4 regions of the Paenibacillus sp. D9 genome follow, and region 1 is predicted to be linked to each of the others. Evidence: riboswitches for the same ligand, from Rfam matches in the RefSeq annotation. Region 1 holds a riboswitch; each other region holds the start of a gene.

Region 1 (7,120 bases):
CGAAGCCGATCTTACGGTGACGGTCTTGGCGTCCGCATTGAGGCCGATCACTTCGCTCTCGGTGCGGATATCGAGCCCGAAGCGCCGGGTCATCGCTTCCGGCGTCTGGACGAGCAGCTTGGAGCGGTCCTTGATGGAATTCCCGATATAATAAGGGAGGCCGCAGTTGGCGAATGAAATGTAGGCATCCCGTTCAAACATGACGATGTGGGCGTCCTCGTCGAGCCTGCGCAGCCGCGCGGCTGCCGAAGCGCCTCCTGCGACTCCGCCGACAATCAGTATTTTTCTAGCCATCAAGCTTCTTCCTCCCCGGTAATCATATGGACAAGCGCCTGGACTTTGGCATTCGGCACCGAATAATGGACCTCGAGGCCGCTGCGGCTCGTCACGACGATGCCGGCGGCGCGAAGCTTCTGCAGATGCTGGGAAACGGTCGATTGCGGCAGCCCGAGGCATTCCTGCATATACGACACATTGCAGGAGCCCTTGCCGATCAGTCCTCTGACGATGCAGAGGCGGATCGGGTGGGCGAGCGCCTTGAGCAGCTCGGCCGCCTGCTCGTAAGCTTTTACGTTCGTGTTCATGTCCATCATGCTGATTCTCCCATCCCGTCTTAATATCGCAATATTAGAATATAGCGATACAAAAGGCAAGAGGAAAGAAGAGGATATTCATGCCGGAAATGTGTCCATTTTTATTCTGCAGGCAGGCATTAACCCCCCCGGAAATGAAAGCAGCCTTGATCCCGTGGAGGATCAAGGTCGTTTCGCTGCTTGAGTCTCGTGCAGGACGGCCCGGTTGAACTTCTCCAGGAGCGCGCCGAATTGTTCCCGCTCCTCATCGGACCATTCCGTCAGCAGCTCGGCGATATAACCGGCTCTTACCTTCCGGTTCGCCTCCAGTGCGAGCGCGCCGGTCTCCGTCAGCTCCAGGGAATAGGAACGGCCGTCCTGGGGATTGGGAATCCGGCACACCAAGCCCTTCTGCTCCAGGGCGGCGGATTGGCGGCTTACGGTGGAAATATCCAGACGAAAATCATCTGCGAGCGCCTTGACGCCGGCCGACCTCCTCGATGAAATTTGCTGAAGGAGCAAATAAGCGGAGCGATCCAGCATTCCTTCCTCCTTGTAGGTCGTGGCGGAGGCGACAAGCCTGGCGAGGATGGAGAGCTCGAGCTCGATATGCTCGAAAGGAAGTTCGTTCATGGCAATTCCTCATTATCATTCGGCATGGGTGGGGCAGCGCATCCAACAGCTGGATGAGCAGTCGGCGGCAGGGATAACCATTGACAGGATGTCCAGTAGTTGTATAATACAAGTATATACTTTCATCATACAACTTGTTTGAGGCATCCGCAAATCGGTATCGAGGGGTTATGAGGATGAAAGCCAAGGATTTTATGATCTCCAAGGTTTATAAAGTCAAGGAAACCGATACGGTGAGGGATGTCATCGAGAGATTTCTTGCATACCGCATCAGCGGCCTGCCTGTCGTCAACGAGCGCAACGAGATCGTCGGATATGTCAGCGACGGCGACATCATGCGATATATCGGCAAGCATGAAGACATCATTGTCGATGCCTTTTATTTCACGGCCGTCGTGAATGGCGACAACGATGAATATGAGGAGAGGCTGAAGCGGCTCCTTCCTTTGAACGTCATGGCGATCGCCAAGAAAAAAGTGGTTACCGCTTCCGTGGAGGACGACATCGAGCAGATCGCCGCCATCCTTGGCAAGAAGCAGATCAAAAAGCTGCCGGTCCACCGGGGCGGCGTCCTTGCGGGCATCATCAGCCGCGGCGACGTCATCCGGCAATCGTTTCAATCTCTTCTTTAACGAGCCGCTTTCAAGCCGAAAAAGAGCCCATGATGCCGGCCAGGCATCATGGGCTCTTTTTCGTTCTGCATTCCGCCGATCATTTCATCGCTTGATAGATGGCCTCCAGCAGCTCTCCGTTCATGTTCTGGCCGTACTCCCAGAACATGATGCCGCCGAGACCGCCGGATTTCACGTAATTTACTTTTCCCGTCAGCGATTCCGCATCGTCGTAGCTGAGGAAGCCGCCGCTGGAATTCGTCAAGTACGGGGCTCTTGCGGTGGAATCCCACTGGCGGGTCCAGCCGTTCTTGTTGATATAGCTCGCCTTGAGCTCATCATAGGTGTAATCGCCGGAGCCATGGGAGTAGAAGGCGCCTCCGGCGACGAGCTTCGCTGCCGGAGCGCCCTTGCCCTTCAGCAGCTTGATGGCGGAATCGACGCTGTAGCTGGCCATCGGGGAGTTGTAGAGAGCGGTATGATGGGTATTCGCGCCGTTCTGCAGGTCGTATGTCATGACGTTGAGGAAATCGAAGGAAGGGATGACCGCGGCGATATCGATGTTGCCGAGACCGTAATCGGAAGCGCCGACGGCGGCTGTAAGCTGGTATTTGTTGGCGGAGCGCCCATCGGCGGAGCTGGCCGAATCCAGAACCGAACGGAGCTTCTGGATGAACAAAGTATAGTTCGCGCGGTCGCCTGAGCCCGGATATTCCCAATCGATATCGATGCCGTCCAGCTTATTGGCCCGGATATAGGATACGGCGCTGTTTGCGAACGCCGTGCGGCTAGCTTCCGTAGCCGCTGCTGCCGGGAAGCTCGCGGAGCGGCCCCAGCCTCCGACGGAGACGAGAACCTTGAGATTCGGATTTTTGGATTTCAGCGAGACGAGCTGCGCCAGCTTGCCGGTATCCCCTCCGCTGACACCGGTAGAGGTCGCGTCGGCGAAGGCGTAGAACACATGCGTCAGCTTTTCGGCCGGCACGGTGCTGATGACGGGGAAATGCCAGTCGGCTACATACGCGCCGATGATTTTTCCGGCAGGGACAGGAGTGGCCGTCGGCGTCGGCGTTTTGGTCGGCGCCGGCGTCGGTGTCGGAGTGGCGCTAGGCTTAGGCGTAGCCGAAGGAGCAGGGGTTACCGTCGGAGTCGGCGTAGGGGATGCCGAGCAGACGGAGAGCGCTTTCCAGGCTCCCCATTCTCCGGCGAGATCCGGACGCTCGCCTTGCGTCCACCATTTGGCTTCATAGAGCGTGCCGGAGTAGACCGCCTTCTGCCCGACGGTATAGACGGATGACGAGCTCCAGGCAGCGACTCCGCTGCATGCATCCGCAGCGCTGGCTTTCTGGACGGCGGCGCCTTGCGGAAGGAGCGAAAAGGCGAGCAGCACGGCAAGCATCAAGACTCTCAGCGCGGAAGCGGCGATGCGGCGGTTCGATTTGAACATGAACGATACCTCCTGAAGGATAGGATGATAGGGGCGAAGCAAGAATGAGAGGGGATATCCGGCCTCCTTTTTTCGAATCTATTGAAAGCACTTTCATTATCAATGAAAGTGTTTATCGATAAAAGGGGAAAATTGGATGAAAACAGGGAGAAATTTCTAGCGAATAGGAATAGAGTACCTTAAGAGGATAAGGAGAGAGGAATTTACATGGCGGGATAGGGTCGGATTACATCTCTATCTCGATAAAAACAAGGTCGAATGGCCCTCCGGATCGGGAAGAGTCGAATTATGAAAGACTTCTAATAATCCAAAGGGAGGAGTTCGACAAAAAACTACGAATATTAACCAATAGCAAACAGGCTTGAAACAAATAAATGCCGAATTTTCGCTAAGAAAAACGGGGGAACCACTCGGGGTGAATGAATTCTGCAAGAGAGAATTCTAGGGAACCTTCTACCGAACCCATCAGCTAACTTCGTAGGCACCGGAGGGAGAACCATCAGTGAAGAAAGTCATCATGTCCATTACCGCTTTCATTCTTATTGCCGTGTTCGCATCATCCAGCGTATTCGCGAGCACCGAATTGAAGTCATCCATCGGCAAGGTTCTCGGCACTCCCTACAAGTATGGGGGCACGACTACGGCAGGATTCGACTGCTCGGGATTCGTCCGCTATATTTTCGGCCAGTTCGACGTGAAGCTGCCACGCTCCTCCCAGTCCCAGGCCAAGGCCGGCACGAAGGTGGACAAGGATGATCTTCGTCCGGGGGATCTCGTCTTCTTCAACACCAGCGGCCGCGGCATCTCGCATGCCGGCATCTATGTCGGAGACGGCAAGTTCGCCCACTCCTCGAGCAAGGGCGTCCGGTATACGGATCTGGACGATGCCTACTATGCCAAGCGCTACGTTACGGCGCGCCGCGTCGCAACGGGCGAGGATTACAGCAAGATGGTGAGCGAAGAGGAAGAAACGGCCGACGACGCCGGGGAATGACGGACGGCTCCAGAAGGATGAAGAGAGACAGGCGGCATGAGCCGCCTGTCTCTCTTTTTTTGTCCAGTCGGCTGCAGTTCAGCAGCACAACCAAAAAGAAGCCTTCCCGCCGGGGAAGGCTTCTTTTTGGGTTTCAGCTTGAAGGCTCTTCCTTCGGCACATGCTTGAAGATCTCGCCGGATTCCATGAGATCGATGACCCGGTCCAGCCACAAATAATAGTCGATCGCCTGGCGGATCTTCTCCAGATCGCCGCCGATCAGGGCGTGCAGGGCTTCCGAGCCGCCGCTCTCGGCCAGCTTGTCCAGCTCCGCCTTGGAGCGGCGAAGCGCCATCAGGTTGAGCTCCACGGCCTTTCTCCACTTCAGGACAAAAAAATCGGCGAACGTCTGGTGCCAGTCCCGCTCGACTTCATACAAGTCCTTCCGCGAACCCTTTTCCCATACCTTGTTCACCATATTCAAATCAACCAGCGTGCGGATGCCGGTGCTCATGCTCGTTTTGCTCATTTCCATCGCTTGGCCCATCTCGTCGAGATTCATCGGCTTGTCCTGGAAAAACATCAGCCCATACAGCAGTCCTGTAGATTGCGTAATGCCGTACAGGTCCATGTTCTTGCCGATGGACTCGATCACGCGCTTGCGCGCCTTCTGGATTGCCTGCTCCTGCGCGGCCTCCAAGCCGGCGAAATCATTGGTCATCATGTCCGCTCCTTCATCGCCTTCTCGGCTGACAAAGTAATTGTAAGAAACAATCCCGGCAATGTAAAGCGCTTAATGAACGAGTATATGAGAGGATACGGGAGCATTTGGCATATAAACTATATACAGAAAAAACCGTACGTACTTATTATACGGATAAAACGGTTGACGGTGTCATAAATTGTTCGATAGACTAGTTCGAGTGAGCGTTGGCCGCAAGCGAGGCCATGAGGAGGTGAAGCGCTTGTCGATCATTGAAGTCACGGATGTGACGAAAATATTCGGCGAGGATCCAAAACGAATTCTGCCGCTTCTGAAGGAAGGGTGGAGCAAGGACAGGATCTTTAAAGAAACGAGGCATACGGTTGGGGTCAACCGGGTTCAGTTTGCCGTCGAGCCGGGAGAAATCTTTGTCATCATGGGATTGTCCGGCAGCGGGAAATCGACTCTCGTGCGTCTGCTGAATAGGCTTATCGAGCCGACAGGAGGCGCCATCCGCATCGCGGGACAGGATATTACCCGCCTGAATGCGGAGCAGCTGAGGAAGGTGCGCCAGAAAAAGATCAGCATGGTCTTCCAGAAATTCGCGCTGTTCCCGCATCGGACGCTGCTTGAGAACGTGGAATACGGGCTTGAGGTCCAGAAGGTGCCCAAAAAGGAAAGAGAACCGAAAGCAAGGGAAGCCTTGCGGCTCGTCGGACTGGAAGAAAGGGCGGACAGTTATCCCGAGCAGCTGAGCGGCGGCATGCAGCAGCGGGTCGGACTGGCAAGGGCGCTGGCGAACGACCCTGAGATCCTGCTCATGGACGAAGCGTTCAGCGCGCTCGATCCGCTCATCCGCAAGGATATGCAGGACGAGCTGCTGGAGCTGCAGGAGAAAATGAAAAAAACGATCGTGTTCATTACGCATGATTTGGATGAGGCGCTGCGGATCGGAGACCGCATCGCGCTCATGAAGGACGGAGCGATCGTGCAGATCGGCACGCCGGAAGAAATCATGGTCAATCCTGCCAATGAATATGTGGAGCGGTTCGTCGAGGACGTGGATTTGTCCAAGGTGCTGACCGCCTCCCATGTGATGCGGCGTCCCGAGACGATCGGTCTCGACCGCGGCGCCAGGGTCGCCCTGCAGCTGATGCGCGAGAGCGGCATCTCCAATCTGTTCGTGACGGACCGCAGCCGCAAGCTGATCGGCGTCCTCACCGCCGACGACGCGTCGGAGGCGGTGAAGCGCGGACAGCCGCTGGAGGAGATCGTCATCCGGGATACTCCGGTCGTCGCTCCGGAGATGCTGCTCCACGAGCTGTTCGATATATGCGGCACCAGCAAGTATCCGGTCGCCGTCGTGAACGAGGCGGGACGCATCGTCGGCGTCATCGTGCGCGGAGCCGTGCTCGGAGCGCTTGCCGGACATGTCGCGAATCGGGAGGTGAGCGTGGATGCTGCCGAAACTACCGCTTGATAAATGGGTGGACCGCATGGTCGATTCCATCGAGGAGAACTTGAATTTCCTGTTCGATCCGATTTCGGCCGCAATCGAAGGCGTCGTGGACTTTTTCTCTTATCTGCTCCATCTTCCGCCTGCGATCGTGCTGATCGTTCTGTTTGCGGCGCTGGCCTGGTGGATCATGCGCTGGCCGATGGCGCTGTTCACGTTCGTCGGCTTGTTCCTGATCGACAATCTCGGTTATTGGGACCATACGATGGATACGCTGGCGCTCGTGCTGACATCGGCGATCGTCAGCATCGTGCTCGGCGTGCCGATCGGAATCGCCTGCGCCCGCAACAACCGCACGCAGAGCATCGTGACGCCCATCCTTGATTTCATGCAGACGATGCCGGCGTTCGTCTACCTGATCCCGGCCGTGACGTTTTTCAATCTGGGCGTTGTGCCCGGCGTCATCGCCTCGGTCATTTTTGCGGTGCCGCCGACGATCCGCCTGACGAATCTCGGCATACGCCAGGTGCCGGCCGACCTGGTGGAGGCGGCCGATTCCTTCGGCTCCACCCCTTCCCAGAAGCTGTTCAAGGTGCAGCTGCCGCTCGCGGTGCCATCGATCATGGCAGGCATCAACCAGACGCTCATGCTCGCCCTGTCCATGGTTGTCATCGCTTCCCTGATCGGGGCGCAGGGCATCGGAGCGGATGTATACCGCGCCGTCA
Region 2 (7,120 bases), 2.0 Mb from region 1:
GGCTTGGAAGGCCAGATTCTTCTCGTCCAAAGGTATGTAGCCCGCCTGGCTGGAAATGATGATCGTGTCTCTCTGAAGCTCTTCCATCTCCAGGCGATCCGACAGATCTACCATGGTCATGATCATTTCAACCTCGTGATAGCCGTCCGCGCGCTTGCGCAGCACGTCCAGCAGCAGGTTGATTTTGGCCGGGGCCTTCTCGTAGATTTTCATATGTCGTCACCCGTTCGTTAGATAAACTGGATTTATTATACCATCCGAACGGATAAAAGCGAAAGCGGCCCCATGCGCGGGAAACCGCGCCGGAAGCCGCTTGTCATGCTCTAGCTCTGGTTCTGGCGGGATGCGGCCTGCTCGGCCATCTGAATGGCGCGCTTGACCATATTGCCCGCATCCTTCGCCTTGATGCCGCCCCATCCTTCTTCCTGGACCGTGTCATAAAAGCCAAGATCCTTGGCGAGCTCCACCTTCAGCTGTTCGGACATTATGCTGCGTCTTCTGCGGCTCATGCGTAGCCTCCTTGCCCTCCGGCTGTATTGGGCCGTCAACGGCGACAGCCCTTCCTGTAGTATGAGAGCGGACTCCCGCTTCTATGCGGTCCCCGAAAGCAAGCATAAAAAAAGCACGACAGCCGGCAGCGGTCGCGCGAAGTTCCCCGGTTAAGCATCTATTGGACGATCAGTGAACGGGATTGATCCGTACTTGGCCTTCGTCGTTGCAGACGGTGACCTCGACGGAATCCGTCAGAATGTCCGCGTAACTATAGGACACACGCTTGAAAGCATGCTGATCCTGATCCAGCTTGACAATGAAAACAGATGGGTAGGTTTCTTCCAAAACACCGGAACGTTCAACCGTCTTGCGCCGGCCTCCGTTAGCCCGCAGCATGATTTTGGCTCCAACATGTGCTTCCATGCTGCGCTTGATCTCAGACAAAGCATTTCTAGCCATTGGCAACTACCACCTCTTTCCTTGTCCATTATAGCCCAAGGGAGGAGGCGTTGTCAAATAAACGAAAATTATATCATCGCTCCAACTTTAGTGTCAATGAAAATTTTTCGACTTCGCTTTCAAGATGAATAAGGATTTACAGCTTACGCATAATAAGGGTTTGGCTTCACATTTGTAACCGTCTGCGGCTTCGGAAGACCGACCCTGTAACGTCCCATCGTCTCGATTCCGCCCACCCCGTCGATGCCCGAAATCGTGCCGTGTATGACATCCGGCAGGTTGATCGGCTCCCGGATCGACGTGTAGCTTGCCTTGATGGCGATATAGACCGGATCGAGCGCATGAATAAGGATGCGTCCCGGCGAGCTGGCGAAGTTGGCTCCGGACTGCAGCAGCGCCTCATAATGGGACTGGCATGCCCCTGCGACCACGATCAGATTGTCGCGGTTCTTGTCATACTCCCGGGCCACATGGACCGCGTTGACGAAGTTCTGGGAGTTCTTATAACTGCCTATGCTGTAGAGATCGCCTGTAGGGCGGTTCTTGAGCAGGCCGTCATGGCCGGTAATGACGACGACATCCGGCTTCACCTGCGGCAGCAGATGGTACAGCAGATCCGCCATCTGCGGTTCGCCGACGTGAAGGCCTTGAGCCGGCACCTTCATCTGATTGTACAGCTGCATGCTTTTGCGCATATAATTGGCGTCGCCGTCCAGATGCAGAACTTTGCCGGGCAGGTCGAAATATGCCTGTGCGGAAGCATTGGAGTCTCCGGGACGGAAGTCCATCTCGTGATGGACGGACTGATCGATCAGCTCTTGGCTCATTCGCTGGTTGGACGCCTTCACCTTGCTTCGGACCGACTTCGTGACGCCCAGCTCCTCCGGATCGGCCACCTTCGTCAGGTCGCCGAGCGGCGCGTCGGCGAGCAGACGGTAATCCGCTCCCTTCAAAATGGCGGTATCCCCGCGTATAGTTTCGATGCGGAACAATACATCCCCGCCGTAGGAGCGCCGAACGACAAAATCCCCTTGATTCATTAGGCCCATCACCTCTGCCTTATGGTATGGGCATAGGCCGCCGGAGGTGACAACGGGTTTTCGGCGCTGCGTGACTGGCGCGGCTCCCAAGGCAAAAAGCCCTTCATGAAAGGATCTCACCGGATCCTCATGAAGAGCTTCGCTCAGCCGCAGCAGCGCTGCCGGGTCTGTCAGCCCTTAAAGCCATGCGCTTCAAGCGCTGCCGTCAGAGAGGCATATTCCTGCAGCGACAGCGTTTCGCCGCGCCGCACGGGATCGATCCCCGTCGATTCGAGGATGCGGGTAAGCTCCTCCCGCTTGTCCTTGCCTATCCAGGAGGACAGATTGTTGTGGATCGTCTTGCGGCGCTGCGCGAAGCAGGCTTGAACCGTACGGAAGAAGAAATCCTCGTCCGCAACGTCCACGGCAGGCTTGTCGCGCATCGCCAGCTTGATGACGGCCGAGTCGACGTTCGGCTGCGGAATGAACACCGTATGAGGCACGATGCAGACAAGCTCCGGCACCGCGTAATACTGGACCGCCACGCTGAGGCTGCCATAGGCCTTCGTTCCGGGCTTGGCCGCCATCCGCTCCGCGACTTCCTTCTGGATCATAACCACGATGTTCTCCAGCGGCAGCCGCTCCTCCAGAAGCTTCATCAGGATCGGTGTCGTCACGTAATAGGGCAGATTGGCCACGACGCTGACGGCGCTCACCTCGCCGAACTGCTCCTTGAACAGCTCCTGCAGGTCGATCTCCAGCACGTCGCCGTGAACGATGCGCACATTCTCGTCGGCTTCCAGCACCTCCTGAAGAATCGGGATCAGCCGCCGGTCGATCTCGACCGCTGCCACCTTGCCTGCTTCCCTGGCCAGCTGCTGGGTCAGCGCGCCGATGCCGGGACCGATCTCCAGCGCCCCTTTGGTAGGATCCAGTCCGGCCGCGGCTACGATCTTGTTCAGAATATTGGGGTCGATCAGGAAGTTCTGCCCCAGGCTCTTCTTGAAGGAGAAACCATGCCTCTCGATGATTTCCTTCGTTCTTCTAGGTGTCGCTACGTCCACGGGCGATCTCCTCCTCCATCTGCCGCAAGGCTTGTCCGAATTCTTCCTTGGTGATCTGAAAGCTGGCGCAGCGCTTCAGGAACTGCTTGCCGTTGCAGTAGCCGATGCCCAGCCGGTTGCCCATGAGCAATCGCCGCCGGGCCGCATCGCCATGCACCAGCAGACCCGCCTCCAGCAGATCGGCATTGGTGATTTCCGCCTTCTCCGGATCTCCTTCCGTCCGAACGGACGCCAAAGCTCTCCTGACCGCTTCCGGCGAGGCATTCTCCACGCCGATATCGCCTTTGTACAAGGCGTCCTCCTGCGGCAAAAAGGCATGCTTGCAGCCGGGCACCCGCTGCGAGACGATTTTGCGTATTCTCTCTCCGGCATGGTCGGGGTCGGTGAAGATGATGACCCCCCGCCGCTGCATGGCGAGCTCGATGCGGCGCAGCACTTCCTCGCCGATCGCCGAGCCGTTCGTTTCGATCGTGTCGGCTTCCACGGCGCGCCGAATCGCTGCCGTGTCGTCCTTGCCCTCCACGACGATAATTTCTTTGATCAAGGCCTTGTCTCCTTTAATTCAATACGCGTGTAAGGGGGTATAAAAAGAAAAAGAGGCTCGAGCCTCTGAATGCCGGCCAGGCCCGAATCCGGACTGCGGCCCAAAAGGACGGCAGTGGTCCTAGCATAAGCCAAAAAAGCCCTCTCTACTCTCCTCATACCCGATAAACGTCCAAAACGGGACCGCCTCGAAAAGGCGGACCCGTATCGCTTGAATCAGCTCAGCTTCGGCTTGGTTGGTCCCAGCACGTATACGGTGTATCCGCGCTTCTTGCCGAACTGCTTCACGTAAGATTCACTCTCGTAGAACACGTCGATCTTCTTGCCGTTGATCGCGCTCCCCGTATCTTCTGCACGACGGAAGCCGATTCCTTCTATATATACCCACCATCCCATCGGGATGACATCCGGGTCGACTGCAATGGTGCGGCCTTCCGATACTTTTGCTCCGGAAGCGGTGATGCCGTAGCCGGCGTCGCCTTTGGATTTGCCCGTAGAGGCAAAACCGGCGGTATAAGCCGTCAGGGTGACGTTGTTCAGCACTTTCTTGGCTTTGAGCGAGAGGCCTGATTTGGTGACGGATTGCGATGCCGAAGACGCTGCGCTGAGAGCGACAGCTTTAGGCTTCGGCTTTTCCTTGGTGCCGACCGCAACGATCTTGTTGACGGCGGGCTGTTCCATCGATTTGGCGAGCAGCGTCATGGATACCATCTTGCCATCCTGGTATACCTTTTCGAAGGTTTTGACCAATTGGCCGTTCTGGCCGGCCTTCACCATTTTCAGCTGCCCCTTTTCCAAGGTAGCATCCTCTTTGCGGATGACGGTGAAAGGAATGTCGTGCTTTGTCGTGGTCGTATGCTTGTCGATTCGCAGCACCCGAATCGTCATGTTCGGTTTCAGCTGCGAGGAGGTGTCAGGGAGAATTTTGTCTTGCTCGCGAATCGGAATATTGGACTCTCCGATCGCGGCCTTCACGGTTTTTTCGGTCGTGTACACCGTCGTAGTCTTTCCGTCAGCCATAATCGTCACCGGCACAGCCTGATCAACAATGATCCGGTCTCCATCCTTGAGCGCCGCGCTCAGCGGAACGGAAATCTGGTCGTGCGGTCCGACAGTTATAGCTTGTTCATCCAGTAGGTGCTGCAGGACATCCTGCTTCGTGCTCAGGATCGTTTCCTGTCCGTTCAACACTACGGAGACGTTCTTCTCAGACGTTCCGTGCAACAACACCAAAAACATGAAAGTCATCGCGATTGAGATAATTAAGCTCAGTAGGATCAAACGCAGGTTTTCATGCTTCCATCGCCATTGGAAAGACTTGCTGGATGATCGTTGTACATGGGTGTCCTTTAAGGGAATTGCGCCCACTTCTTCGGTCCTCCTTACATAGCCCCGCCGCCTCGTGTTACGCATGACTATTTAAGACGCGACTATTAGGTTTTGTACGTGCCGAGCAGCACGCCTATCAACCTCTTGCTTCACCTCCACGGTTAACCCTATGTCGACGGTTTACGCAATATTCAAACAAAAAGAAGCCGTCGACAGAGGATCTGTATCGTGGCTTCCCGGGTTGGTCACGCTGAACACATGGAAAGTGGAGCACGAGGTTGATCTCTCTTATATGCGCTTACGAGGTTAGCTGACGGGTTCGGACAAGAGAGCTGCCCTATTCGCCTACTCGGCCTGCTCAAGGCCTTTTGGCAAAATTCACCCCTGGAAAAGGTCAGTTCGTCCATCCAGTCCGCTCCGGAATATCCTGTCATCCGGGACTGCAAGGAATCGCTGCTTGGTTCCCCCGCTCTCCCTTGTGGGGAGATTAAGCGAATGATTAAAAACTGCATCACTCAAAGCTCTGAGTTGAATCATACAGTTTCGGTCAACCGATTGTAAAGAAGAGATAAAAGACTCTTTCAGCCAAATTAGAGGAAAATCCGGCCGTTTTGGGCGGTTTGACGGAGCAGAAATATAATTTTTCTCAACCAGGCACCTTTTTACAAGCTTTTTCGCCCGATTTTAAGAAAGCTGGAAACATTTTCTTGCATTTGCAGATGTGATGGAAACGATCTCATTCACATTTTTGCCTTTTATTTCCGCCGCTGTCTCGGCAACCAAGGCCACGAATGCGGACTCGTTCCGCTTCCCTCGATGTGGATGAGGAGCCAGATAAGGGGAATCCGTTTCGATGAGCAGACGGTCCAGAGGAACCTGCGCAAGAACCTCTTTCGGCACCCTGGCATTCTTGAATGTCACCGGCCCGCCGAACGAAATATAGAAGTTCATGTCCAGACACTGCTTGGCCGTTTCCCAGCTGCCGGAGAAGCAGTGCATGATGCCTCCGACCTCAGCCGCCTTCTCTTCCCGAAGGATGCGGACGACATCCTCATGGGCATCGCGGTTATGAATGACGATCGGCTTGCCGGTACGCTTCGCGATGCGGATCTGCTCTCGGAATACCTGCTGCTGGACATCCTTGGGAGCGGTATCCCAATAATAGTCCAGTCCGATTTCCCCGATGGCGACGACTTTCGGATGCGCCATCAGCGCCTCCACCCGCTCGAGGTCCCCTTCTCCCACATCGGCGCTGTCCGTCGGATGCCACCCGACAATGGCGTAGATGAACGGATATTTTTCGGCAAGTTCCAGCGTCGTCGGTATCGTCTCGCGGTTGAATCCGACATTGAACATCAGCTCAACCCCCGCGTCGCGGGCGCGCTGGATCGCTTCCTCGCGGTCATTGTCGAATTTGGGGGAGTCCAGATGCGTATGCGTGTCAATCAATCCTGCCATGTTTCGACTCCTTTCGAATGGCGGCCTACAGGCCAAGTCTTTCCCGAATATCCGGTTCCATGCGATAGCTGAGCAGCGAAGCTGCTTCGGCATCGTAGAAAAGCCGGTATTGGCCGCGGTGCATGCCCGTTATCGACCTCACCACATCGGACTGAGCGGATATTTCCGTCAGCTGCATGGAGCTGTCAAGAAGCAGAATCGGAGGCTTGCCCCGGTTTCCTTCCTCCTGCTTGTCCATTCCCGAACGATACACATGATAGGGAAGATCATAAGGAAAATCAATTTCCAGCTCGTAATCGCGGTTCATTCCGGCGGCCGCCAGCCTTTCGCAGAACAGCTGGGCGTCTGATTCATGTTCGCGGTCGAAGGTTATATACTTGTACAATTTGCGATTAAGGAATCGGGTGCATAAGGATGCCAGCCGTTTATCCTCCTCTTCGGTCCAGGCGGCAAAAGCCGTTTGGACGAGCGATTCGTCCAGCTTCAAATAGGATGCCACATCCAGCTCCTGATTGAACAGCCGCTTGATCGGCTCGGGAATCCAGGAGAAGGCGTAGCCCGAACGGCATAATTCCTGGGCCCTCAGAAGAATTTTCCTCAGCACAATCTCCGAGCTGCGTGTAACCGGATGAAAGTACACCTGCCAATACATCTGATAACGGCTCATCAGATAATCCTCGACCGCATGCATGCCGCTGTCCTTTACGACGATCCTGCCCTGATGGGGGCGCAGCACGCGGAGAATCCGGTCCAGAT
Region 3 (7,120 bases), 500 kb from region 1:
GTATACCCAACCTGGCGGAGTTATGTAAAGGTGAAATTTGGCTTTTGGAACCGCTGCCGAAAGCGGGATCCGGCCGCGGCTGACGGGTGTCGGCTCCCTGTGCTACAATAGAGAATACGGCAAAAGGCCAGCGGGGCCGAGCCGCGAAAGGTGGATTGTCCATGGATCCCATCAAGGGGAAGCTAGCGCTCCTTCCCGACCAGCCGGGCTGTTATCTGATGAAGAACGGCGAAGGCACCATCATCTATGTCGGCAAGGCCAAAGTGCTGAAAAATCGTGTCCGTTCCTATTTCAACGGAACCCATAACGGCAAGACGCAGCGTCTCGTCTCGGAAATCCGGGATTTTGAATATATCGTCACGGCAAGCAACATGGAAGCGCTCATTCTGGAGTGCAACCTGATCAAGCAGTATCACCCCCGCTACAACGTGCTTTTGAAGGATGACAAGTCCTTTCCTTATATCAAGATTACGAATGAGAAGCATCCGAAGCTGGAGGTTACCCGGCGGATCGTGAAGGACAAGGGCAAATATTTCGGTCCGTATCCGAACGCCTATGCGGCGCAGCAGACCAAGAAACTGCTGGACCGCCTGTATCCGCTTCGCAAATGCAACACGCTGCCCGACAAAGTGTGCCTGTACTACCATCTCGGCCAGTGCCTCGCACCTTGCGAATTCCCGGTGGAGCAGGCGACGTACGACTCCATGGTGCAGGAGATCGCCCGCTTCCTGAACGGCGGCCAGGACGAGGTCAAGGCGGAGCTGCAGCGCAAAATGCTGGAGGCTGCGGAATCGATGGAGTTCGAGCGCGCCAAGGAATACCGCGATCAGATCACGGCGATCGATGCCGTCATGGAAAAGCAGAAGATCACGCTCGCCGACGCGCTCGACCGCGACGTGTTCGGCTATGCCACCGACAAGGGGTGGATGTGCGTGCAGATTCTGTATATGCGCAGCGGCAAGCTGATCGAGCGCCATACGACGACCTTCCCTTATTACGGCGAGGCATATGACGACTTCATGACGTTCGTCACCCAGTACTACAGCGACAACCCGGCTCTGCCGAAGGAAATTCTCCTGCCGGTGCCGCCGGGCGAGCTTCATGCCGGTGCGCCGGAAGAAACGGCAGACTCCGGGCCGTCCGCCGGCCGCGAAAATCAAGCCGCCGCAGCGGCGGCATCTGCGTCTGAAGTGGAGATGGAAGAATCTGAAGCGGCGGCATCATCTGCGAAGATTGCAGAGGTCGCAGCGGACGACGGCGGCGAGGCTGCCGCGGGATCCCATGCGGAGGAGATCCGCACTTCTCTTCAGAGCTGGCTCAAGATCAAGGTCCACATGCCGCAGCGGGGGCGCAAGCGCGAAGTCGTCGGCATGGCGGAGGGCAACGCCAAGGTGACGCTCGACGAGAAATTCAAGCTGATCGAGCGCGATGAGGAACGCAGCGTCAAAGCCGCTTCGGGCTTGGCAGCTTCCATCGGCTTGACGACGATCCGGCGCATCGAGGCGTTCGACAACTCCAATATCCAGGGAACGAATCCGGTATCGGCCATGGTCGTCTTCATCGACGGCAAGCCGGACAAGAAGGAGTATCGCAAGTACAAGGTCAGGACCGTCCAAGGGCCCGATGATTACGAGACGATGCGCGAGGTCATCCGCCGGCGGTACGAGAGGGTGCTCAAGGAAGGGCTGGAGCTTCCCGATCTTATCGTGGTGGACGGCGGCAAGGGGCAGATCAGCGCGGCGGTCGACATCCTCGAGAACGAGCTCGGCCTTCAGGTGCCGGTATGCGGACTCGTGAAGGATGCCAAGCACAAGACGGCGCAGCTTATGGTCGGCGATCCGCCGGAGCCGGTCATGCTGCCGCGCGACAGCCAGGAATTCTATCTGCTGCAGCGCATCCAGGACGAGGTCCACCGCTTCGCGATCACGTTTCACCGAGAGCAGCGGGGCAAGTCGATGGTTCAATCGACGCTGGATTCCATTCCCGGCATCGGGGAGAAGCGGCGCAAGCAGCTGCTGAAGCATTTCGGCTCCCTCAAGAAGATCCGCGAAGCGACCGCCGAGGAGTTCAAGCCGCTCGGCATCGGCTCCGCTCTGGCGGAGCGGATCGTGGCGGCTCTCAAGGAAGAGTAGCGTTCCCATGCCGCGAGACCGGCAAGACACGGAATGAAGCCTGCTTGGCAGCAGCGCCGCGATCGGCGGAGGCTGGCCGAGCAGGCTTTTTTGACGGCTTCTTCTTGACTGCCCCGCCTGACATGCCGGCAGAGTCCCGAACGGAGGTCCCGGAAAAGGCCGGACAAAGGTCCAGTTCATCCGCTGGATGACGTCATGCTATCATGGTGAAGCTGGCAAAAGGCTTCGGCGAGCATGGAGGGAATTCATGAACAAAAACTGCGTTCCGATTCTGTTATGGAGCATGGCGGCGGTGTACGTGCTGCTGATGGCGGAGCTGCTCTTCCTGAGGGAGGGGGACGGCTTGAGAAGCTTCAATCTGATCCCATTCCATACGATCCAGGAATACATGAACGCCGACGGCGGCATGCGCAGGAATGCGGTGGACGTCAACATATGGGGCAATATCCTGCTCTTTGTTCCCGCCGGGATCTATGCCATGCTGATCGGCAAGTCCGGATCGATATGGCCCAGGCTTGCAGCGGTCGCGCTGCTCAGCGCAGGCGTGGAGGCCGGTCAGTATATTCTGGCCGCAGGGGCGGCGGATATCGACGATGTGATCCTCAACTCGACAGGCGGCTTGATCGGAATCACGATCTATTCCGTCCTGAAGCTGGGATTGAGAAAGCAGGAGCGGGTCAAGCTCTTCCTGTCTCTCTTGTCGGCCGGAGTCGGCGTGCCGGTTCTGATCCTGTCCCTCGTTCTGTACGCCGTCAACCGGGTGTGAGCCCAAAGCAAAAAGCAGAGAATCCGGAGATTCTCTGCTTTTGTTCTGAAGCGCTGATGACTGGAGCTTAACCGGGCGCCAGCGGAATGCTGCTGCTCCGCCGCGAGCCGTACCATTTCATCGCCCAGGCCACGCCGGCAGGCGCGGCGATGTAGACGACGCCAGCAACGATATTGCCGGCTCCGCCGATCAGGAAGAGCGAGATCGACATCAGCACGGAGTCCATGATGGCATGGGCGAATACCGCCGTGAAAAATCCGAACCGGAGGAAGATGTATCCGAACAGAAGGCCGAGAATCGTCAGCTCGATCAGCCTCGTCGTAGACGGGTAGATCGGATAGGTCACATGCCCGAGCGCCCAGATGATCGTAGGGATGAGACAGGCGGCGAACGGGTTTTTCAGCCATTTCATCAGGAGGCCGATGCCGAACAGCCGGTATACGGCCTCCTCCTGGATGGCCGCGCACCACGCCAGCAGCGGCATCAGCAGCGGAGCGGCGAGGTTGTAGGGCGACTGGGTCACGTCACTTGTCGACCAGGCTCCGGTAAATGCCGACAGGCCGACCAGGATAACGGTCTGCAGGCCGAGAAGGATGAAGCCGAGCACATAGGCGAGCTTCATGCTGCTCCATGCGGTCTCTCCGAAGCGGGACTCGCGGGAGGTCAGCCACAGCCGCCTGCCCTGCGCGCGCCATAACCCGTCCCCGGCGACGAGGGAGAAGTAGGCGGATAGGGCGAGCAGGAAGGTGAGGCCCATCGTGATGACGAGCTGGACCTGGACGACGGTCTCGGCGTTGGGCCGCGCTCCATACATGGCACGGAGGCCGTCGAGCATGTTCACGTTGTTGACGGCATAGAAGCCGAGGAACACGAGGCTGATCGCCCAGCCGCGGCGGAAGGAGCTGTACTTCCTCATGAGGACGGAATAAATGACGGCGAGAATGAACAGGATTCCGCTCGGCAGCAGATTGCCCAGCAGCGACAGGCTGGAGGCGATCCGGTCCTGATCCGCCGTGTAGGCGAGGTAATCCTTGGGCACTTCATAACGCGGCGTGAATTCCGCCAGGACGGTCTTGCCGCCAGACTCCGCTGCGGCGGCGGATGGCGGAGCGGCCTCGATGGTGAGGCGGGCCTGGCCGATCTGTCCTCCCTGCACGGCATACACCGTCTTGTAGCCCGCCGATTCTCCAACCCTCTCCAGCTTGCCGTAGCCGAGCTCGGCGGCTTGCTTGGCGGCGAGACGGTCGAGCTGTTCCGCGCTCGGGGCAAGGACGTCCGAGGATTCGCCGGCAGAGGGCTTGAACACCTGCTTCCAGCCGATCACCCGGCCGCTGGACATGCCGACCTCGACGAACATCTGCCCTTCGGGCAGGGAGAGGGACACCTGCCACGTATCGGTCGGAACGATCTTGCCGGGACCCTCATCGAATTTTTTGGCGAGCTTTTCTTTGCTGAGGTAACCGGTGATGTCCCGGTCGGATTGGTGGACCGTATGGGCGGTGAGAGGCTCGGAGCCGGTCAGCTGCCGGGCGAAAGCCATCGCTGCCTGCTGAGCGTCGGCCTTGGGAACAGGCTTGCCGGAAGCTTCCTCTCCCGACAGCCCTCCCGCGAAGGAAGGGATGATTTGCAAAATCAGGAAGATGGCGGCTCCAATGATTCCCGTCCAAAAGTACTTTCGATAGCTTTTCTCCAACTCGGAGCTGTTCATGATTGTCCTCCTGACGATGCCTGACTGCAGGGCGAGCTTTTATAACCTTACCACAGCGGCTTTCAAATTATCCATGCCGAGGCAGGGAGAGATCGAGATTTCGCGCAAAAGAAAGAGCAAGGGCAGGATTGCGCCTTGCTGCGCTTGTCCCAGCACTCTTTTCCGCCCCATATCGCCCAGCAAGCTTGGATTGGGACATTGGTAACCCGTCCTCTATCCTATATAATCAAATCCGACCATATAGAACAGCCGAATTTCCAAAAGAATACGGGGGAACCATATAGCTGCCTGGAGCAGCTTGGGGTGAATTCCGTTCCGGCGCAGGCGGCAGCCTGTCGGGAGCGGATAGGGCAGCCGTCATGCCCGAATCCGACAGCTAACCTCGGAGGCTGCTTGACCGGACTCGCAGGGCGCACAGGCACTTGGGTTTCCAGTGCTTTTTTTGTGCTTTCGAAGCGGCATGCGATGATGCCGGGACTTCGCGAACGGCAGGGATATGGAGGCAAAAGGAGAGTCGCCGGCATGCAATCATGGTCTTCCGTATTCAAGCAAGCTTTCAAATTGTCGCCTCCGCGCATTCTCGTCGCCGGATTCGCCGTCATGATCGCCATCGGCTCGCTGCTGCTGATGCAGCCGTTCGCCACGGCCGGCGGAGAGGGCACGAGATGGATCGACGCGCTGTTCACCGCCACCTCGGCGGCCTGCGTCACAGGCCTCGTCGTCGTGGATACCGGCACTCATTACTCGATTGCAGGCCAAATCATCATTCTGCTGCTGATTCAGGTCGGAGGGCTCGGCTTCATGACGATGGCGACGCTGTTCGCCCTCGTGCTGCGCAAGCGCATCTCGCTCAAGGACCGGCTGCTGCTGCAGGAAGCGATGAACCAGAGCTCCATGGAGGGAATCGTCCGGCTGATCCGCAAGGTTCTGCTGTATTCCCTCGTCATCGAAGCGGCGGGAGCGCTGCTGTACGCGGTCCGCTTCGCAGCGGACATGCCGATCGGCCGCGCCGTTTACTTCGGCATCTTCCACGGCGTATCCATGTTCAACAACGCCGGCTTCGACATCTTCGGCGACTACCGGAGCCTCACCGGCTATGTATCGGATCCGCTCGTCAATATCGTGACAATGGCGCTGATCGTTACCGGTGGCCTCGGCTTCATCGTGCTGTCCGATCTGATGGAGTGGAGGAACAACCGCAGGTTCTCCCTCCATTCCAAAGTGGTTCTGCTGGCCACGGGCAGCCTGATCGTCATCGGAGCTGTCGTCATCTTCATCTTCGAATATTCCAACGCCAAAACGATGGAGCCGCTCGGCTTCGGAGGCAAGGTGCTCTCGGCCTTCTTCCAATCCGTCACGACGCGTACGGCGGGAGCCAACACGCTCGACATCGGCGCGATGCGCCAGGCGAGCCTGTTCTTCATGATCATCCTCATGTTCATCGGGGCATCGCCGGGCTCGACGGGCGGCGGCATCAAGACGACGACGTTCATGACGCTCGTCGCCGCGATGGGCGCGATGATCCGCGGCAGGGAGGACATCGTCCTGTTCCGCTACCGTCTGGCCAAGGAGCGCATCATGAAGGCCCTGACGATCACGATGCTGTCGCTTGCGCTCGTGCTCGTCGTGACGATGGTGCTCTGCACCGTCGAGGACCGCGATTTCCTGCGGATTCTGTTCGAGACGGTATCGGCCTTCGGCACCGTCGGGCTCAGCACGGGAATTACAACCAGCCTCAAGGATGTCAGCAAGCTTCTGCTGAGCCTGACGATGTTCGCCGGCAGGCTTGGGCCGCTGACGATGGCCTACGCGCTGAGACCGAAGCAAGGCAAGGAATTATATAAAAATCCAGAAGGCAAGATTATTATCGGATAGGAAAGGAAATAAAGAGACACAATGGGAAAGGGTTCAAAAGGAGAGCAGTACTGCGTCATCGGACTGGGCCGATTCGGCTCCAGCCTGGCCAAGGAGCTCATGCAGCTCGGCTATGAGGTGCTCGGCATCGACCGCAGCGAGGAGCTGGTGGACGATATGAGCGCCCTGCTCACCCATACGCTATGCGCCGACGCGACGGACGAGGACGCGCTGCGCGCGATCGGCATCCGCAACTTCGACTGCTGCATCGTGGCCATCGGGGGAGACATCCAGTCGAGCATCATGGCGGCGATACTGGTCAAGGATTCCGGAGTCGGGAAGGTCGTCGTGAAGGCGGTATCGGAGCTGCACGGCCGGGTGCTGGACAAGCTTGGCGTCGACAGGGTCATCTATCCGGAGCGGGATATGGGAATCAGGGTCGCCCATCAGCTCGTGTCGCCCAATCTGCTCGACTATATCGAGCTGTCGTCCGAATACGCCGTCGCGGAGCTGGCTGTTCCGGGCTGCCTCAACGGCAAGGCGCTTTCCGAGATCGACAGCCGCCAGCGTTACGGCTGCAGCATCGTGGCGATCAACAAGCCCAAGGGCATCATCATCGCTCCCCAGGCGGATTCCATCCTGGAAGAGAAGGATGTCATG
Region 4 (7,120 bases), 2.2 Mb from region 1:
GCGCCTGCTCGGTTTCGCCGCTTGTGCTGCTGAGGTCCGCACTCCCGGCCGCCGTGTCCGTTTTCGGAGCCGCTTGGCTCGCTGCCGGCGCTCCTTCATCTCCGTACCCTTCATCCGGCTCCGAAGCAGGCAGCGCTTCGTTCGGCCCGTTTGCCTCGCCGATGTCGGCACCCGCCGGCGCCTTCGCTGCCTCGCCGATGCCGGCCGAAACGGAAGAAGGCTCTCCCCCTGAAGGGAGAGCCTTGGTTCCACAGCCGGCCAGCAGCAGCCCGGCCGCCATCAGTCCCGCAAGCAGCGGGACCGGACGGAAGAGTGTTGCCGGGCGGCTCCTCATTGGCCGAGGGAAGCCAGCAGCGAATCGCTGGTGACGATCAGCCTGCCGTTCTCGCTTTTGAATTTCAGCGGCACCGGCTTGTTGTTTTTCTTCGCAATGCCCTTGTCCATATACAGCACGAGCTTGCTTCCTCCGGCGTTTACAAAGGTGACGTTTTTGGCGGCATCATAGGAAGTGCTTCCTCCGACGGACTTCAGGAAGCCGTCCAGCTCGATCCAGGTCTGCTTGTCCGGCTTGCTGCCGTCCAATCTCAGGCCGAGCGCCTGCGCCATGCCGAAGAACACCTCGGTATTGTCCAGCGTGCCTTTGAAATATTCGGAGCCCGGTCCGTGAGCCATCAGCGGCACGTCGTCGGCGGAGTGGACCTCGACGCTTTCGGATTTCGGCAGCGTGCCCGTATGGAGGTACTTATCCTTGTCAGGGGCGTCCGGATTGGCCAGCGTTCCCGGATTCGCGATATAGGCATCTCCGGAGAGGACGGCCGGAGCCTGGGGAACGGAGCTGAACTTGTAGTCCTCGTAATAATCCGGCGTGGCGCCGAAGACGACGGCGAGCTTGCGGTCGACATCCGGCGTATCCGGGAAGCCGTCCTTGTCGGAATCGGTGTAGGTCGGGAACTTGGACTGCTCATAGGTGCGTACGGCTTCGCGTCCCGTCTTGCCGTCGCCTTCCCAATAGGTGCCGGCGATGCTGGCGGAGTGGGCATGATCGGCCGTCGCCAGGACGAGGGTGTCGCCCGAGGCGTCCGCGTAGCGGCGAGCCTCGCCGATGGCTTTGTCCATCTCGATCGTATCGTAGGCGGAGCGCTCCCAGTCCATCGTATGCAGCTGCTTGTCGATGCTGGCTCCTTCGACCATGAGGAAGAAGCCGTTCTCGTTCTTGCTGAGCACCTCGATCGCTTTCTTGGTCATGTCCCACAGATTCGGCTGGTCGGTGAACGACTTGAGCGCCGCCGTGTTTTTGGTCGAGCGGTCGTAGTAGACGTTCATGTCGCCGGTATGGAACAGGCCGAGCAGCTTGGAAGGCGTTCCGGAGCTTTTCAGCCCCGAGGCGCTCTCCACGAATTTGTAGCCGGCTTTCTCGAAGCCGCTGATGAGATCGTTCTCGTCCTTGCGCTTGGAGCCGGCAACCGATTTCGGGAGGAAGTAGGCCGATCCGCCGCCCATGACGACTTCAGGCTGAAGCTTCAGCAGCATGTCGGCGATCTCCGGCTTGTCCGAGCGGCGGCGGGTATGGGAGACGACCGCGGCCGGCGTCGCGTCCTCGATCTCCGAGGTCGTGACGATGCCGACCGACATGCCGCGCGTGCGCTTCAGCATCTCGGCGAGCGTTTCGACCTGCGGATCGTCGAGCGAGCTTTCCGTATTGTCCGGATAGACGCCGAGGGCGTTCACGGCGGATTTGTGGCCGGTATTGTAGGCGCTGGCGCTGTTGGCCGAGTCGGTGACGATGGAATCCATGCCGGAGGTCGTGACGACGGCGCGCTGCTCCAGCTTGTCCATCTCCATGAGGCCGTTGTACTTGCCCTCGCTCAAGCCCTTGGACATTGCGCGGGCGATGGTGATGCTCGGCTGCGACATGCCGTCCCCGACGAAGAGGATGATGTTTTTCGCCTTCTTGCCGGCTGCGGAGGTGGTCACCGCTTCATAGGAGACCGTGCGGGACAAGGAGCCGGCCGTCACCTTAACGGTGTAGGAGCCCGGCTTGTCCAGCGTAACGCCGCGGATCATGAAGGAGGAGCTTGAGGCGGTGCTGGTTTTCTCGAAGCTTTTGCCGAAAAAGGCTTCCGCGCTTTTGCCGTTGATCTGGATGCTGACGGCCGAGGCGTTTCCGGTCCAGTCGTTCAATTCCACGCGGAAATCAAATTTGCTGCCCGCCAGGAACTTGGCATTATGGATTGGAGCCACGTAAATGGACGGCGCCGCTTTGGCCGTCGCGGCCGCTTCGGCTGCCGCCGCAGGAGCCGGAGTCAGCTCGGCCATTCCGATTCCTCCTGCTGCCATGGCGCTCGCAAGCGCCGCTCCGAGAAGCATTTTTCCTGCTTTTCCTTTCTTCATCTCCCCAAACCCCTCCGCTACTAGAAATGAATGCACTTCCACAGCGTAAGAGAGAATGATTAAGCAGGTGCTAACGATTTATGAATAATTGGTAAAATGAAGAAAACGCCTGCGAAGCCGCAAGGCGTTTTCATGCATGCATCCATTCGGCTGCTAGTTCTTCTCCTCGCCCGCGTTTCCATCCTCCGGAGGGCGATTGCCGTTTTTCAGCTCCCAGATCGAATAGCCGAAATCCATTTGCAGATGGGGATTGTCCGGGAACTGGGGCCAGTCGCCGCCCCATGTGAAGCCGAGACTCTTGGCGATCGCTACGACCTCCAGCCAGTCGGCTTTGCCGTTCTTGTTTCCGTCGTATTCCATATCCCAGATAATATCGCCTGTGCGGTCCTTGAGAGCGAAGTCGATCGCCAGACCGTAGTTGTGGTAGGATTCTCCGCCGCGGGCATGGGTAACGATGGAGCCTCCGCCTTCCCGGCCTTTGCTGTACAGGACATCCTGCTCCGCCGAGCTGCGGAAGCCGTCGGTGATGACGACTTTGATGCCTTTGGCGGCGGCCAGCGAGATAAGCTCGTCCTTTTTCCGGTCGAGCACCGGATGCAGCTGCGTTACGGGAGGCACCTCCCGGTATAGTCCCGGAGGGACGACCCGGTCGAACAGGCGCGGCTTCTCCAGCTTGAACAGGGCTGCGGCTGCCAGTACAAGTCCTGCGGCCAGCAGCAGGCAGCCGAGGCCGTTTCTGCGCCGGGTCTGAGTCCGGCCTGCGGACTTGGGGCTGCGGCCCTTTTGTCCGCCCGTCATAGGGCTTTGCTGCATGAAGGTCTCCTTTGCTCGTTCGCATTGTTCAAGCTTATACGAGCGGAAAGGAAAAAAAGCTTCAGGAAACGGCGGATCGGCATGGAATTCGTTTCCAGCTGGATCAGCGGGGGTAAGGAAAGGAATGGGCTGGAAATTGCAGCCGCCTTGGCGCCGACAAGTCCAAAAAGCAAACAAACCGCTGGCAGCCGCCCCGAAGGGCCGGCTGCTGCGGTTTGCGCAAGGGGGGATCCGGATTCAGGACAGGCTAGTCCACATCGGGACTGCCGTCAACCGTATCGGCTGGATCGTCGGCGTATTTTTCGTACTTGGTGTCGTCCATGATCCGGCGTGCGGACACGTAACGCTTCGTATAGTAGGAATCGCTCAGGCTGCTGATCATGACGCCTTTGCTCGACGAGGAGTGGGCGAACTTGCCGTCCCCGACATAGATTCCGACATGCGAGACGCCGCGGCCGCTCGTATTGAAGAACACGAGGTCGCCCGCCTTGAGATCGGCCTTCGCGACTTTCTTGCCCAAGCCTGCTTGGGAAGCGGAAGAATGCGGCAGGGAGATCTTGAATTGCTTGAATACATAGGACGTGAATCCGGAGCAGTCGAATCCGCTCGTCGTCGTTCCGGCCGTCTTGTACGGCGTGCCGACGAGATCGCTGATGACACCGTCCATTTTGGAATCAGCCGCTGCGCTGCCTACGCCTGCAGTGAACAGCAGAGAGATTCCGAGGATGAGGCTTGCTGCTTTCTTCTTCAAGCTTGAGTTGCTCCTTCCAGAGCCTACGAGGTTAGCTGTGGGGTTCGGTTGAAGGTTCCCTATGATTCCTGCGGCATGCGTGAGAATGACTGGCGACGCCCAAAATCAATTCACCCGGAAAGTGGTTCCCCCGTTTCCATGTTCAACGGAATTCGGCATTTTGAATGATACTGGAAGACATATTCTTGCTTTTCGCCGCTTCTCCTTCCGAAAACGACATTTTCTAATAATTCTCATGTTTCAAAGGGATGAGGACAGCGTTTACATCGCTGTTTATAGGGGAGCTATTCTCCCCGCAGCAGATGATATTGGCGACTCGTCCCGATTTCTGCGCCGTGGCCTGCAAGTCCAAAAAAAGCCCCGCCTTCTCCATGAGAAGGCGGGGCTTGCCTGATTCCGCGGCTGGATCAAACGGTATAAAGGACGTCTTCCATCAGGGTAAGCAGCCGGGATCTCATTCCGACCAGCTTCATCAGGGCTTCCTCCTGCAGGCTGCCGGAATCCGGGCTGAGCCGGGCGTGTTCGCTGCTGATCGCCTCAAGGGCCTTGCCGGCGTTGGGGTTCAGGTCGTAATGCTCAAAACGGTAAAGCAGCTCGGCGGTGGATTGGTGGAGCTCTTCATAATAAGCTTGAATTTGTTCGGTCATCGTTCGATTTTCCTCTCTGGTTTGATTATTTTCTCTATTCTGCTGTTCGATGTATGGGGGCGGCTCCGAGAGAGCCGGCGATTGTGTGTGCGGTAAACTGCGCTTACAGCATGCCCATTCGTTGTTTTCATCGCTTGCATCTGTCGATGCCCGTCACATCCGGAGGCAGACAGCGGATGGGGAGCGGGAGCCCGTCAGTCTGCCGAACGCCGGGATTCGATATCTGTGAATCGAGCGGAACGATAGGATTCCCGAATGCCTGAGAAGTTATTAAACCGGCAGGCGCTCTTTGAAAACAAGTCCTAATTGTCAGAGAATTTTCACAATTGTACGATGGAATTATCGCTTTGTCAACTAATGTGACGCGAATCCTCCCAGCAAGCGTACTGTGATGTCAGCAGCCACAAGTCGAGCAGCGTGCGGACCAGATGATAGGCTTGCTGGATGACGAGGGCGGCCAATCCGGCCCATCCCATCGCTGCGGCGCTGAAGCCGGCCCCGATGACGCCGGAGAAGAGGAGCAGGATCAGGCTGAGGCCCGCCATCGGGAGCAGCCGTCTGCAGGCGCCCGACACGGAAGCCGAGACTTTGAGCCTGGATACCGCTCCGAACTGGAGGGAGAGGCTGAGCAGATGCAGAATCCCGATCCACAGCAGCCACGCTGCCGCCCAAGGCAAGATGCTGACGGCGATTTCCTGCAGAGAGGAGCCGTTCCTGACTACATCCCATGCCCGGGAGCCCAGCCACCAGAGAGGAGCGGTGGCAAGAAGCGTTTCCGCCCAATAGAGAAGCAGGACCGGCTTCCATGCCTTGCGCATGCCCTGAAGGAATAGGGTGCCGCCTTCATGTCCCGCCGCCGCATGGTGGATGGAATAGAACAGGCCGGCATTGATGAGCGGCGTGACGATCATGCGGGAGAGGAGCAGGGCGGCCAGCGTCCACAGGAACGGCTGGGCGAGATCGGTCTTCATGAGCCGGAACTGGGCTTCCGCCCAGAACAAGGCATCCGCCCCTTGCGAAGGCTCGTTCGCTCCGGGATACCGCCGAAGCAGCGGTCCGATAATGGAGTCGACATAACGGTAGAGGAAAAATCCCCACAACAACCGGTACAGGAACAGGGCGACGGCCACAGGCAGATGTTTGATCGTCAGGCGCCACCCTTGCTTGAGATAAGTAGACACGTTTGAGACTCTCCTCTCTTCGGGCCGCTACCAGGCGAACGCTCCCGCAATCCATTCCAGCGCCTTCACGATGCCGAGGCTGATCCGGACCTCCTGCTTGCGGGGAGCCTCGGCCTTCAGGAAGTTGTTCATCTGCCGGTTGTCCAGTACGTTGGTGCGGTCCGGATCGACCGCGGCCCAGAGCAGCGGGGAGGGAGCGGTCAGCTTGTAGAGCATATCCGATTCCACCCCGTCCCAGGTGCGGGAGGCCGTAGAGCCGTCGGCGAACTTGAAGGTGACCGGAACCGGACCGTAGACGCCGCCGCCCCGCTTGACGAGCACGTCGGACTCGTACATTTTGGAGGCGCCGGAGTCCGCTGCCTTGGAGACGCGGATGGAGGCGACTGAATAGTCGGCCATCTCGCCTCCGTACACGAACTGGCTGAAGTAGTCGTCCCAGTTCTGCTTGCTGACCTGCTCGACGACCTTCTTGAAGTCCGCCGTGGTCGGATGCTTGAATTTATATTGGTTGAAATAGGTCCGCATGATCTTGCTCATGATGTTTGTGCCGACCCGGTTCTCGATGCCGGTCAGCACCAGCTTGGCGCGGCTGTAGACATTGTCCGCATACCGGCTGTGCGAGCCGAACGACCAGGAAAGCAGCTTGAGCGGGGCCGGATCGGTGACGTAGCTCGCTTCCAGCGCCGTGCGGGGCTCCACTCCGTATTCGCTTTCCATGACCTTGTCCTCGGAGTAGGAGGTGAAGCCTTCGTCCAGCCAGGCTTCCTCGAACTCGTTGGAGGCGACCATGCCGTACCAGTACTGATGGCCGATCTCATGCACGACCGTCCGCTCCAGACTGTAGCCGGGATTGTCCGTCTCGGCGGCGAATGCGGTCACGAGCGTCGGATATTCCATGCCGCCGGCGCCATTGGCCCCTTTGGGAGGAACGACGATGGAGAGAGTGCTGTACGGGTAGCTGCCGTACCACTGGGCGTATTTGGCCAGGGCCGATTTGGCGGCGTGCATGTAACGCTCTTTCTGCTCCTTGTGCAGCGGGTCGAGATAGAGCTTGATGCGGACTCCGGGAACGCCGGGAGCGGAGAAAGGCTCCTCGCTGTAAAGGAAATCGGGCGAGGCGGACCAGCCGAAGTCATGCACGTCCTCGGCATAGAACGTATATTGCTGTCCGCCCTTGGCCGCTTCGAGCTTCGTCTGGACGCCGGTGGCAGCGACTTTGTAGCCGGCGGGAACTTCGATCTTGACGGAATACACGCCGAAGTCGCTGTAGAATTCCGAGTTGCCGTGGTATTGGTGCACGTTCCAGCCTTCCGCGCTGCGCGTGCCGGTGCTGGTCG

Evidence for each region. A riboswitch is a leader RNA that binds a small molecule or an ion and turns the genes downstream of it on or off. The one in region 1 is predicted to bind cyclic di-AMP.
Region 2: another riboswitch for cyclic di-AMP. It lies ahead of VE23_RS16850 (G5 domain-containing protein); the one in region 1 lies ahead of VE23_RS08280 (C40 family peptidase).
Region 3: another riboswitch for cyclic di-AMP. It lies ahead of VE23_RS10445 (TrkH family potassium uptake protein); the one in region 1 lies ahead of VE23_RS08280 (C40 family peptidase).
Region 4: another riboswitch for cyclic di-AMP. It lies ahead of VE23_RS17735 (C40 family peptidase); the one in region 1 lies ahead of VE23_RS08280 (C40 family peptidase).

The regions. Positions count from the first base shown of each region.
Region 1 covers NZ_JZEJ01000001.1:1,785,034-1,792,153, reverse strand. The annotation lists gene VE23_RS08305 (DsrE/DsrF/DrsH-like family protein) at 1-294, opposite strand, end outside; gene VE23_RS08300 (ArsR/SmtB family transcription factor) at 294-584, opposite strand; gene VE23_RS08295 (MarR family winged helix-turn-helix transcriptional regulator) at 756-1,205, opposite strand; gene VE23_RS08290 (CBS domain-containing protein) at 1,382-1,837, shown strand; gene VE23_RS08285 (glycosyl hydrolase family 18 protein) at 1,917-3,263, opposite strand; cyclic di-AMP (ydaO/yuaA leader) riboswitch at 3,629-3,762, shown strand; gene VE23_RS08280 (C40 family peptidase) at 3,766-4,257, shown strand; gene VE23_RS08275 (GbsR/MarR family transcriptional regulator) at 4,391-4,960, opposite strand; gene VE23_RS08270 (quaternary amine ABC transporter ATP-binding protein) at 5,202-6,419, shown strand; gene VE23_RS08265 (ABC transporter permease) at 6,397-7,120, shown strand, end outside.
Region 2 covers NZ_JZEJ01000001.1:3,747,151-3,754,270, reverse strand. The annotation lists gene ispE (4-(cytidine 5'-diphospho)-2-C-methyl-D-erythritol kinase) at 1-213, opposite strand, end outside; gene VE23_RS16875 (small, acid-soluble spore protein, alpha/beta type) at 324-509, opposite strand; gene veg (biofilm formation stimulator Veg) at 679-951, opposite strand; gene yabG (sporulation peptidase YabG) at 1,095-1,991, opposite strand; gene rsmA (16S rRNA (adenine(1518)-N(6)/adenine(1519)-N(6))-dimethyltransferase RsmA) at 2,162-3,034, opposite strand; gene rnmV (ribonuclease M5) at 3,015-3,578, opposite strand; gene VE23_RS16850 (G5 domain-containing protein) at 3,794-4,768, opposite strand; cyclic di-AMP (ydaO/yuaA leader) riboswitch at 5,187-5,410, opposite strand; gene VE23_RS16845 (TatD family hydrolase) at 5,591-6,364, opposite strand; gene VE23_RS16840 (HD domain-containing protein) at 6,390-7,120, opposite strand, start outside.
Region 3 covers NZ_JZEJ01000001.1:2,282,214-2,289,333, reverse strand. The annotation lists gene uvrC (excinuclease ABC subunit UvrC) at 162-2,132, shown strand; gene VE23_RS10455 (VanZ family protein) at 2,380-2,898, shown strand; gene VE23_RS10450 (CPBP family intramembrane glutamic endopeptidase) at 2,966-4,606, opposite strand; cyclic di-AMP (ydaO/yuaA leader) riboswitch at 4,844-5,011, shown strand; gene VE23_RS10445 (TrkH family potassium uptake protein) at 5,129-6,481, shown strand; gene VE23_RS10440 (potassium channel family protein) at 6,503-7,120, shown strand, end outside.
Region 4 covers NZ_JZEJ01000001.1:3,944,733-3,951,852, forward strand. The annotation lists gene VE23_RS27115 (hypothetical protein) at 1-334, opposite strand, end outside; gene VE23_RS17725 (alkaline phosphatase) at 331-2,391, opposite strand; gene VE23_RS17730 (M15 family metallopeptidase) at 2,545-3,204, opposite strand; gene VE23_RS17735 (C40 family peptidase) at 3,452-3,955, opposite strand; cyclic di-AMP (ydaO/yuaA leader) riboswitch at 3,961-4,123, opposite strand; gene VE23_RS17745 (hypothetical protein) at 4,363-4,602, opposite strand; gene VE23_RS17750 (hypothetical protein) at 4,953-5,783, opposite strand; gene VE23_RS17755 (M1 family metallopeptidase) at 5,811-7,120, opposite strand, start outside.